Regions from separate parts of the Streptosporangium lutulentum genome, predicted to be linked through region 1. Evidence: predicted binding sites of a transcription regulator. Region 1 holds the regulator's gene; the other holds the start of a gene.

Region 1 (4,208 bases):
GTTGACCAGGGCGTGCTTGAGCTCGTGGTCGAAGATCTCGGCGTCTTCCTCGGTGGCGAAGTAGCCGTGCTCGACGGCGGTCTTGGTATAGACGCCCACCACGCGGTCGACGAGCTGCTTGAGGCTCCACTCGCGTTGCGGGGTGCCGACCGCGCCGCGGAAATACTTGGTGGTCACGATGTTGGCGGCGTTGACCGACCAGGACTGGGGGAACTCGACGCCCCGCTGCTCAAAGTTGATCGACCCGTCGCGCCAGTTGGTCATGACGACGTCACGGCGCTCCCAGAGCACCTCATCGTAGGGATGCACTCCAGGTGTGGTGAAGATGCGCTTCATCCTCAAACCCTTGTGCACTCGCTTGCCCCCACGTGTAACCGCACCACTGACGGTTTCCGTCATGACTTCCCCCTTCCGGGGCCCTTGAAGGGCCCTCGAGCCGGATACATCAACGCGCCGCCCTGTCCCCCGGCGCCCGGGGTCTGATTCAGTCTTGCTTGATGGAACGCTCTGTCCGCAGCTGCTCGATCTCCGCCTCGAAGTCGGCGAGGGTCTCGAATCCGCGGTAGACGGAGGCGAACCGTAGGTAGGCCACTTCGTCCAGCTCACGGAGCGGGCCCAGGATCGCGAGCCCGACCTCGTGCGCGGGGATCTCCGCGCACCCGGTCGCCCGGATGCCCTCCTCGACCAGCTGGCCCAGTCGTGCCAGCGAGTCTTCGCCGACCGGCCTGCCCTGGCAGGCCCGCCGAACCCCGGCGACCACTTTGTCCCTGAAGAACGGCTCGGTCACACCACTGCGCTTGCTCACCATGAGCAGCACCGTCTCCTGCGTGGTGAACCTGCGCCCGCACTCCGGGCATGTGCGCCTGCGGCGGATGGCGCCGCCGTCCTCGGTGGAGCGGCTGTCGATGACCCGCGTGTCAGGGTGACGGCAGAACGGACAGTGCACGCGTGTCGCCTCCCTGACCGGCTGAGCGGCTCACTCACCCCATGCACCTCACAGCGCTCGGGAAGAGACGCGTGCGCACGCTCCTCGAATAGTCGAGGTGCGGTAATGGAAACACAATCTATGGTGAAGTATGTCGCCGAAGCCACTAGATGTTGTGGTCCAACGGTAGGAGGGTCGGACCATGAACGCAAGTTAGGAAGACCCTTCGGAGCGAAGTCGCTGATCAGCCGCCGTCGTCCGGCGTGTCGCCCTTCGAAGACCTCCCGAGTGACCCCCTCACGCTTCACGAACCTTCGCTCGACGTTTCGAACGAGACGTCGAAACGACCTCCGGGGGCACCCCCTCAGGGGGTGAGACCGGCGGGCAGGTAGAGCCGGGTCCCGGGCTGGACCACCGAGCCGGACAGCCCGTTGAGATCCATGATCTGGCGAGTCACCCCGTCGGGATCGACCTTTCTCGTCACCGCGTCCACGATCTCCCGCAGTGTGTCGCCCCTCTGCACCACGACCCAGTGCAGGCCCTCGTGGCCTCTCCGCTCGCCCGCCGAGGCGGCGTCGATGCGGCCCCCGATCCAGAGCCCTCCCAAAGTCAGCAGCGCGAGCACCGCCACCACCACAATCCTCCCACGCCGAGTGAGGCGCAGCGGCGCATGAGGACGCCCGGCACCCCTCCGCGAACCCGGCCGCGGGGACGCCACCGCCCGCGAGCGCGGCGCCGGCACGGACCGCGGTTTCGCCGCGGGGCGCGGCGCCTTCGAGGATCTCGACGGCGGCACGGACCGCAACATCCTCACGGACCTCGACGGCGACACGGACTTCGCCTGTGTCGCGGATCTCGGCGCCGGAACGGATCTCGGCGGCGGCACGGACCTCGGCTGTGTCGCGGATCTCAGCGTCGGAACGGACCTTGACCGTGTCGCGGATCTCGATGACGACACGGACCTCGGTGGCGTCGCGGATCTCGATGACGGAACGGCTCCCGACGGCGGCACGGACCGCAGCATCCTCGCGGGCGGCGGCGTTTTCGCGGCCGGCGGTGTTTTCGCGGATTCCGGCGGCGCCACGGATCTCGGTGACGGCACGGATCGCAGTGTCGTCGCGGTCGGCTTCATGATGGCCCCCATCCCTTCGACCTGGCCGAACACATGTCGAAGAAAGATCGGTGAATCGAACACGATGTCGATCGAACTCCCGTACGATGTTGTACACCACGCTGGCATCGATTTCGAGGACATTCGAACTATTGTTTGAGTATGATCTTCGGTCGGAGTACGGTCGCTGTGTGCGACGCAATCAATACAGACCGGGATGCGAGGAGATCGCATGAGCGAGCATGACGAGAACGGTTCGGCCACCGGCGACCTGGCGGTACGCAGACGTGACTCTCTTGGCCTCACCCCCAGGCAGCGGAAGATCCTTGAGGTCATCCGTGATTCCGTGCAGCAGCGCGGCTATCCGCCGTCCATGCGAGAGATCGGTGAGGCGGTGCAGCTCACCAGCACCTCCAGCGTGTCGCACCAGTTGACGGCGTTGCAGCGCAAGGGCTACCTGCGCCGCGATCCGCACCGTCCCCGCGCGCTCGAGGTGCGTCTCCCCGGCGAGCCCGCGTTGTGGGTGGATCCCGGCGCCGGAGACGACGAGGCGCCGGTCAACCGCCCGACCGCGGCCTACGTGCCGCTCGTCGGCCGGATCGCCGCCGGTGGCCCGATTCTCGCCGAGGAGAGCGTCGAAGACGTCTTCGCCCTGCCCAAGCAACTCGTCGGCGAGGGCACGCTCTTCCTGCTCCAGGTGACCGGCGACTCGATGATCGAAGCGGCGATCGCCGACGGCGACTGGGTGGTCGTGCGCCAGCAGCCCGTGGCCGACAACGGCGACGTGGTCGCGGCGATGATCGACGGTGAGGCCACGGTCAAGACCTTCAAGCGCAAGGACGGCCACGTCTGGCTGGTCCCGCACAACTCGAACTACGACCCGATCCCGGGTGACGAGGCCACCGTCCTGGGCAAGGTCGTGGCGGTTCTGCGCAAGCTCTGACGCACACCGCGAGACAACACATCGGAGGGGAGCGAGGCCACCCGGCCAGGGCCACGCTCCCCTCCGGCGTTCAGCGACGCCGGTCCCTGAGCAACTCCACGACCGCGGTTATGTCGGAGTCGCTCCATCCACGCTCGGCGGCTTCCTCGTAGCGCCGTTCGACCAGCCGGGCGATCGGAAGATCAATACCCCTCGACTCCGCGACCTCCACGGTGAGCCGCACGTCCTTGGCACCGAGCGACGTCGTGAACCATCCGCGGTGGTCGTCACCGAGGATGCCGTCGAGCCGGTTGTGCAGGGCGGGCGCGACGGTCGGCCACTGGAAGAGAAACTCCCTCAGCATCGCCTCGTCGAGTCCGGCCGCCTGACCCGTCGCCACCACTTCGGCGATGACGGCGATACCCGACATCATCAGATAGTTGTTCAGAAGCTTGTACGTCAGGGCGTTTCCCGGGTCGCCCCCGCAGTAGTACCAGCGCGTGGCGAAGAGATCCGGCCAGATCGGCTTCAGCCGGTCCACGAGATCGCGTTCGCCTCCCAGCAGCCCCATGGCCTGCCCCTCGACGACGGCCTGAGGCCCTCCGAGGATGGGGGCGGCCACAAAACGGCCTCCCGGCACCAGATCCACCAGCGCGCGGGACGTGTCCGGAGAGACGGTGCTCATATCGGCCACGATCGGCCCTCCGGGATCCGATCCGAGATCGGCCAGCCGGGTCATGACGTCACGGACCGCCCTGTCGTCGGCGAGCGACATCAGCACGGCCTCGGTTCCCCGCGCGGCCTCGATCGGCGAGGACGCCTCCACGGCACCGGCGTCGACGACCTCGGCCGCCTTGCCCGGCGTCCGGTTCCAGATCGTGACCACATGACCGCGTTCGAGCAACCGCAGGGCCAGCGCCCGCCCCATGCTGCCCATCCCCAATACCGATACCCGCATGCCTCTATCCCCCTGTCAGCCGTTGTCCTTCCCTTCCACCACCGGCTACCGAGATGCGGGCCGGCGCCCCGTCGTCGAACCGGGGGTGAGGAGCCACGCGGGAGTGATCTCGGGGGCGCGATCACTCCTTCGGCGAGACTCCGTGGAGTGGAATGGACACACACCGTAACATTCGCGCCGGCCGGCAGGCGTGTGAGGGCCATGCCACACGGGTGGGATCACGTTCTGCCGGCATGACAGATCGCCGTGCCGCGACGCCGCCGCGTTCGACGGGAGGACGGCGAGACGGAGA
Region 2 (4,208 bases), 4.7 Mb from region 1:
CTCCGCCCTGGGTGATCGGACTGGAGAGGCGCGTCCCGCGGTCGGCGAAGGGACACGCCGCGCGGTGCGAGACGTGCGCGTCCTGTCCTTCAGGCCGATGTTCCCCCGTGGGAGCGGAACGAACCCGGGCCGGCCGGCGCTTCGGCCGCCGTACGGCCTCCGCGGCGGCGACGGCGGGCCACGGCCGGACCGGCGGGGGTCACTCCACGTCCACCGGCACGCCGCCGGTGATGCGGACGAGTTCCTCGAAGGAGGTGGGGAAGATCGTGTGCGGGTGGCCGGCGGCGGCCCAGACCACCTCGTACTTGCCGAGCCAGGTGTCGACCAGCGTCCTGATGGGGGCGGGATGGCCGATGGGGGAGACCCCGCCGATGACCTGGCCGGTGGCCGCGCGGACGAAGTCGGGCGTGGCCCGCCGTACCTTCGCCACGCCGATCGTCTCGGCGACGAGACCGGTGTTCACCCGGTGGGCGCCGCTGGTCAGCACCAGGAGGGGCTCGCCGTCGGCGTCGAATATCAGGCTGTTGGCGATGGCGCCCACCTCGCAGCCAAGCTGCGCGGCCGCGGTGACGGCGGTGGGAGTGGCCTCGGCGAACACGACGATCTCTCCCGGGACGTTGTGCTCCGCGAGGACGGCGGCGACCTTCTCGACGTTTGGATGCAACTTTTCTGGCACCCGGTCACTCTAAACAGATTGACCGTGGATTACCGCTTCATTACCCGTGGTGGGGATGGCGGATTCGTACGCTATGGTCCCTTGATTCGATCTCTAGCGATGTGAGGGGTTGATTTTACGTGATGGCCGGACAACGGCTCGCGGTGGCCGCGCTCATGACGGCGGGCGCCGTGCTCTTCCCGGCGGATTTCTCGTCCGCCGGCGCCGCGAACGCCCAGACCGTCGCCCCGGCGGCCCCGGTCGCCGTGGCGAAGGCCGAGGTGAGGGATGAGGCGAAGACCGGGGCGTCCAGGTTCGCGGCTCCCGGCAAGACGCTCAAGATCGGGGCCAAGGGCACGGCGGTCAAGGTGCTCCAGACCCGGCTGGCGGAGCTCGGCTACGCGCCGGGCAGGGTGGACGGCCGGTACGGAGGGTCGACGCTGTCGGCGGTCTGGGCCTTCCAGAAGGTCAACGGCATCTCGCCGACCAGCACCGTGGCGAGCGGGACCTGGAAGGCGCTGGAGGCCCCGCGTGCCCCGCAGGTGCTGGTGCCGAAGGGCAAGCCGACCCGGGTCGAGGTGAACCTCGCGAAGCAACTGCTGGTCCTCTACGTCAACGGCAGGGTGAGGCTCATCAGCCACATCTCCTCGGGCAGCGGTGTCGCGTACTGCGAGACGGCCACCTGGGAGGGGAGGTCCCAGCGGTTCTGCGGCGACGCCCGCACGCCGACCGGTGACTACAAGACGACCTGGCGCAGGGACGGCTGGCACAGGTCCTACCTGGGCCAGCTCTACAACCCGATCTTCTTCAACGGCGGCATCGCCTTCCACGGTGCGCTGTCCGTGCCTCTGACGCCCGCTTCCCACGGCTGTGTTCGACTGCCGATGCAGGTGGCGGAGGTCCTTCCCGGTCTGGTCGGCACGGGGGTGCCGGTGCACGTTCGGGGCAGGTTCGTTCGATAGCCGCAGGTGAAGGCCCCGGGAGATTTTGATCTCCCGGGGCCTTCGCGTTTACATGAAGATCGAACTTTTGTTCGTGGTTTCACTTGACACTACGAGTGATCGAATTTATGTTCGATGTAATGACGCGGGGCTCGCGGCCCGCGTCCAGGGCGGTCGATCTGGTCCATGTCGTCGGCGGAGCCGATCGGTCCAGGTCACGGCGGACGGGGAGAGGGGAAGCTCCTCGTCCGGCCGCCCGGTGAATTTGTCGGTGGGGTCTGCGAGTGTGACTTCACCGGCGAAATCGCCGGGAGCCGCTTGCGACCAAGGAGGCTGAAGCACATGACCCCTCGGCTCAGCGATTCCGGTGGGCCCCGGTTGTCCCCCACGGTGCGGGCGCACCTCACAGACGCACGCGACTGCCTCGAAGAGGCGGCCGCCGCCCAGACTTCCGCCACACGTTACGTCGCCGCCCACCTGGCGGCGCTCAGGGCCGCCGCCGCGATCCTGGCCGCACGGCCCCGCCCCATGGACGGCCGCAGGCGTCGCCTTCGCAGCGCCTGGGAGCTGCTGCCCGAGGCCGAGCCCAGGCTGGCCGACTGGGCACCGTACTTCGAGGTGAGCGCGGCCAAACGCGCCTCGGCCGAGGCCGGGATGACGCGCGTGGTGTCGGCGCGGGACGCCGAGGAGCTGATCTCCGAGGCGGAGCGGTTCGTCGTCGCGGTGGAGCAACTGCTCGGCGTGCCCACGCAGCCTCGGCTGCCGGGCCGCGTGCCCCTCGCCGGCTAGCGGAGTGCCCTTCACCGGTCGATCCGTGTTCCTCGCCTGCCGGAGACGAGGAGTGAAGCACTAGGCCGCGGCGGAGGAGGCCGTCGGGTGCGTGACGCGATGGCGCAGCAGGAGCATGGCGGCGTCGTCGCCCAGTGGCCTGCCCACGTGGCGGAGCAGGTCGGCGCGCAGAGAGTCCAGCGCGAGTTGCGGGTCGGCGTCGTTGAGCAGGTGCGCCCGCGAGGACAGGGGATAGAACGCCCCCGACCCGTCACGGGCCTCGATGACCCCGTCGGTGTAGAAGAGAACCTGACCGCCCGGCTCGAACGGGATGTGGTGCGGCACCGGTTCGACGGCCTTCAGAGAGCTCATGCCCAGGGGGAGCGCCTCGTCCGGGGGATCGGCGAACCAGCTCCTGCCGTCGGCGCAGAGCACCATGGGTGACGGGTGGCCGCAGTTGATGACGGAGATGGTGGAGCCGGCGCCGATCTCGGCGAGCACGGCGGTGACGAACTGCTCGCCGGACAGCTCCCGGGTCAGGGCGTTCTCCAGCCGGGCCACCACGCCCTGGAGCTTGCTCTCGTCGTGGGCGGCCTCCCGGAAGGCGCCGAGCACCACCGCGGCGGTCTCCACGGCCTCCAGGCCCTTGCCCTGGACGTCTCCCACGATGATCCGCACTCCGTGCGGGGTGGTGACCACCTCGTAGAGGTCACCGCCGATCCTGGCCTCGGCGGTGGCCGAGGTGTAGGAGACGGCCACGCCGATCCCCGGCCCGGCGCGGCGCGGCACCGGCCGCAGCAGCACCCGCTGGGCGGCCTCCGCGACCGAGCGGACGTCGGCGAGCTGCCGCTCGTGGCGGAGCCGTCCCGCGCTGGCCAGCACGCTGGCCACGGTGACCCCGAGGATGGCGATCATCGTGATGTTGGTGCGGGACGTCCAGAGGATGTCGTTGTAAAGGCCGAGGGCGACGAACAACGCCAGGGCGACGGCGCCGACCAGTGTGGTGCGGGCCAGGCCGCAGGCCACGCTGGCGAAGGCCGGTCCCAGGGCGAGCATGGAGAGCAGCCCGGCCGTGGGGCCGGAGGCGAGGTCGACGACGGCCACCGCGGCCATGACGACGAACGGCAGGAGCTTCAGGGTGTCCTGGGTCCGGGTGGTGCCGATGGACGCCAGCAACCTCAGGAAGGCGCGCGTCCTGGTCGACCCCAGGGCCGCGATGACGGCTTGGCGGCGGTTCTTCGGGCGCGGTCGAGAGTGGTCGTGCCGATCCTCTCCCGAAGTCATGTCCACCACATCTCGCTAAATGCATGTTTGCCTTTTACTACCACAGCCACTGTCGCCTGCGGTGGAAGGAAGGCGATGTTCCGCTGAGAGCAGGATTTCCGGTGGGGTGGGCACGCCGGGACCCGGCGCACCCACAACCGGCGATCGTCAGAAGGACTCGACGGCGCGGCGTGCCTCGGGGTCCAGGACACCCCAGCTGATGAGCTCCTCGGTGAGTTCGGTGGGAGACTTGTCGTAGATCACGGCGAGCGAGCGGAGATCCTCCTGGCGGATGGACAGCACCTTGCCGTTGTAGTCACCGCGCTGGCTCTGAATGGTGGCCGCGTAACGCGCCAGCGCACCCGCCTTCTCCTTGGGGAGCTGGGCGAGGCGCTCAAGGTCGATCACAAGTTTCGGTGTCGGCCCCAGCGGGCTCGGGGCGGCGCCCCCGGGCAGCAGCTCCGAGACCGGAACGCCGTAGAAATCGGCCAGCTCGGCAAGCTTCTGCACGGTGACCGCACGATCGCCGCGCTCGTAGGAGCCGACGACAACCGCCTTCCAACGGCCACGGGACTTCTCTT

The links. Region 1 encodes LexA, which represses DNA repair genes until DNA is damaged. Its sites were predicted from a motif close to TCGAACANNTGTTCGA; they were not measured.
Region 2: J2853_RS21345 (SAV_6107 family HEPN domain-containing protein) is a predicted target of LexA. The motif match lies at 1,677-1,692, and genes of this name have one in related genera.

Annotation. Positions count from the first base shown of each region.
Region 1 is NZ_JAUSQU010000001.1:78,672-82,879, reverse strand. It holds gene J2853_RS00340 (vitamin B12-dependent ribonucleotide reductase) at 1-399, opposite strand, end outside; gene nrdR (transcriptional regulator NrdR) at 485-946, opposite strand; gene J2853_RS00330 (LysM peptidoglycan-binding domain-containing protein) at 1,290-1,556, opposite strand; gene lexA (transcriptional repressor LexA) at 2,269-2,979, shown strand; gene J2853_RS00320 (NAD(P)-dependent oxidoreductase) at 3,050-3,916, opposite strand.
Region 2 is NZ_JAUSQU010000001.1:4,779,770-4,783,977, reverse strand. It holds gene J2853_RS21355 (YbaK/EbsC family protein) at 200-676, opposite strand; gene J2853_RS21350 (L,D-transpeptidase family protein) at 799-1,617, shown strand; gene J2853_RS21345 (SAV_6107 family HEPN domain-containing protein) at 1,939-2,385, shown strand; gene J2853_RS21340 (PP2C family protein-serine/threonine phosphatase) at 2,446-3,648, opposite strand; gene bldD (transcriptional regulator BldD) at 3,796-4,208, opposite strand, start outside.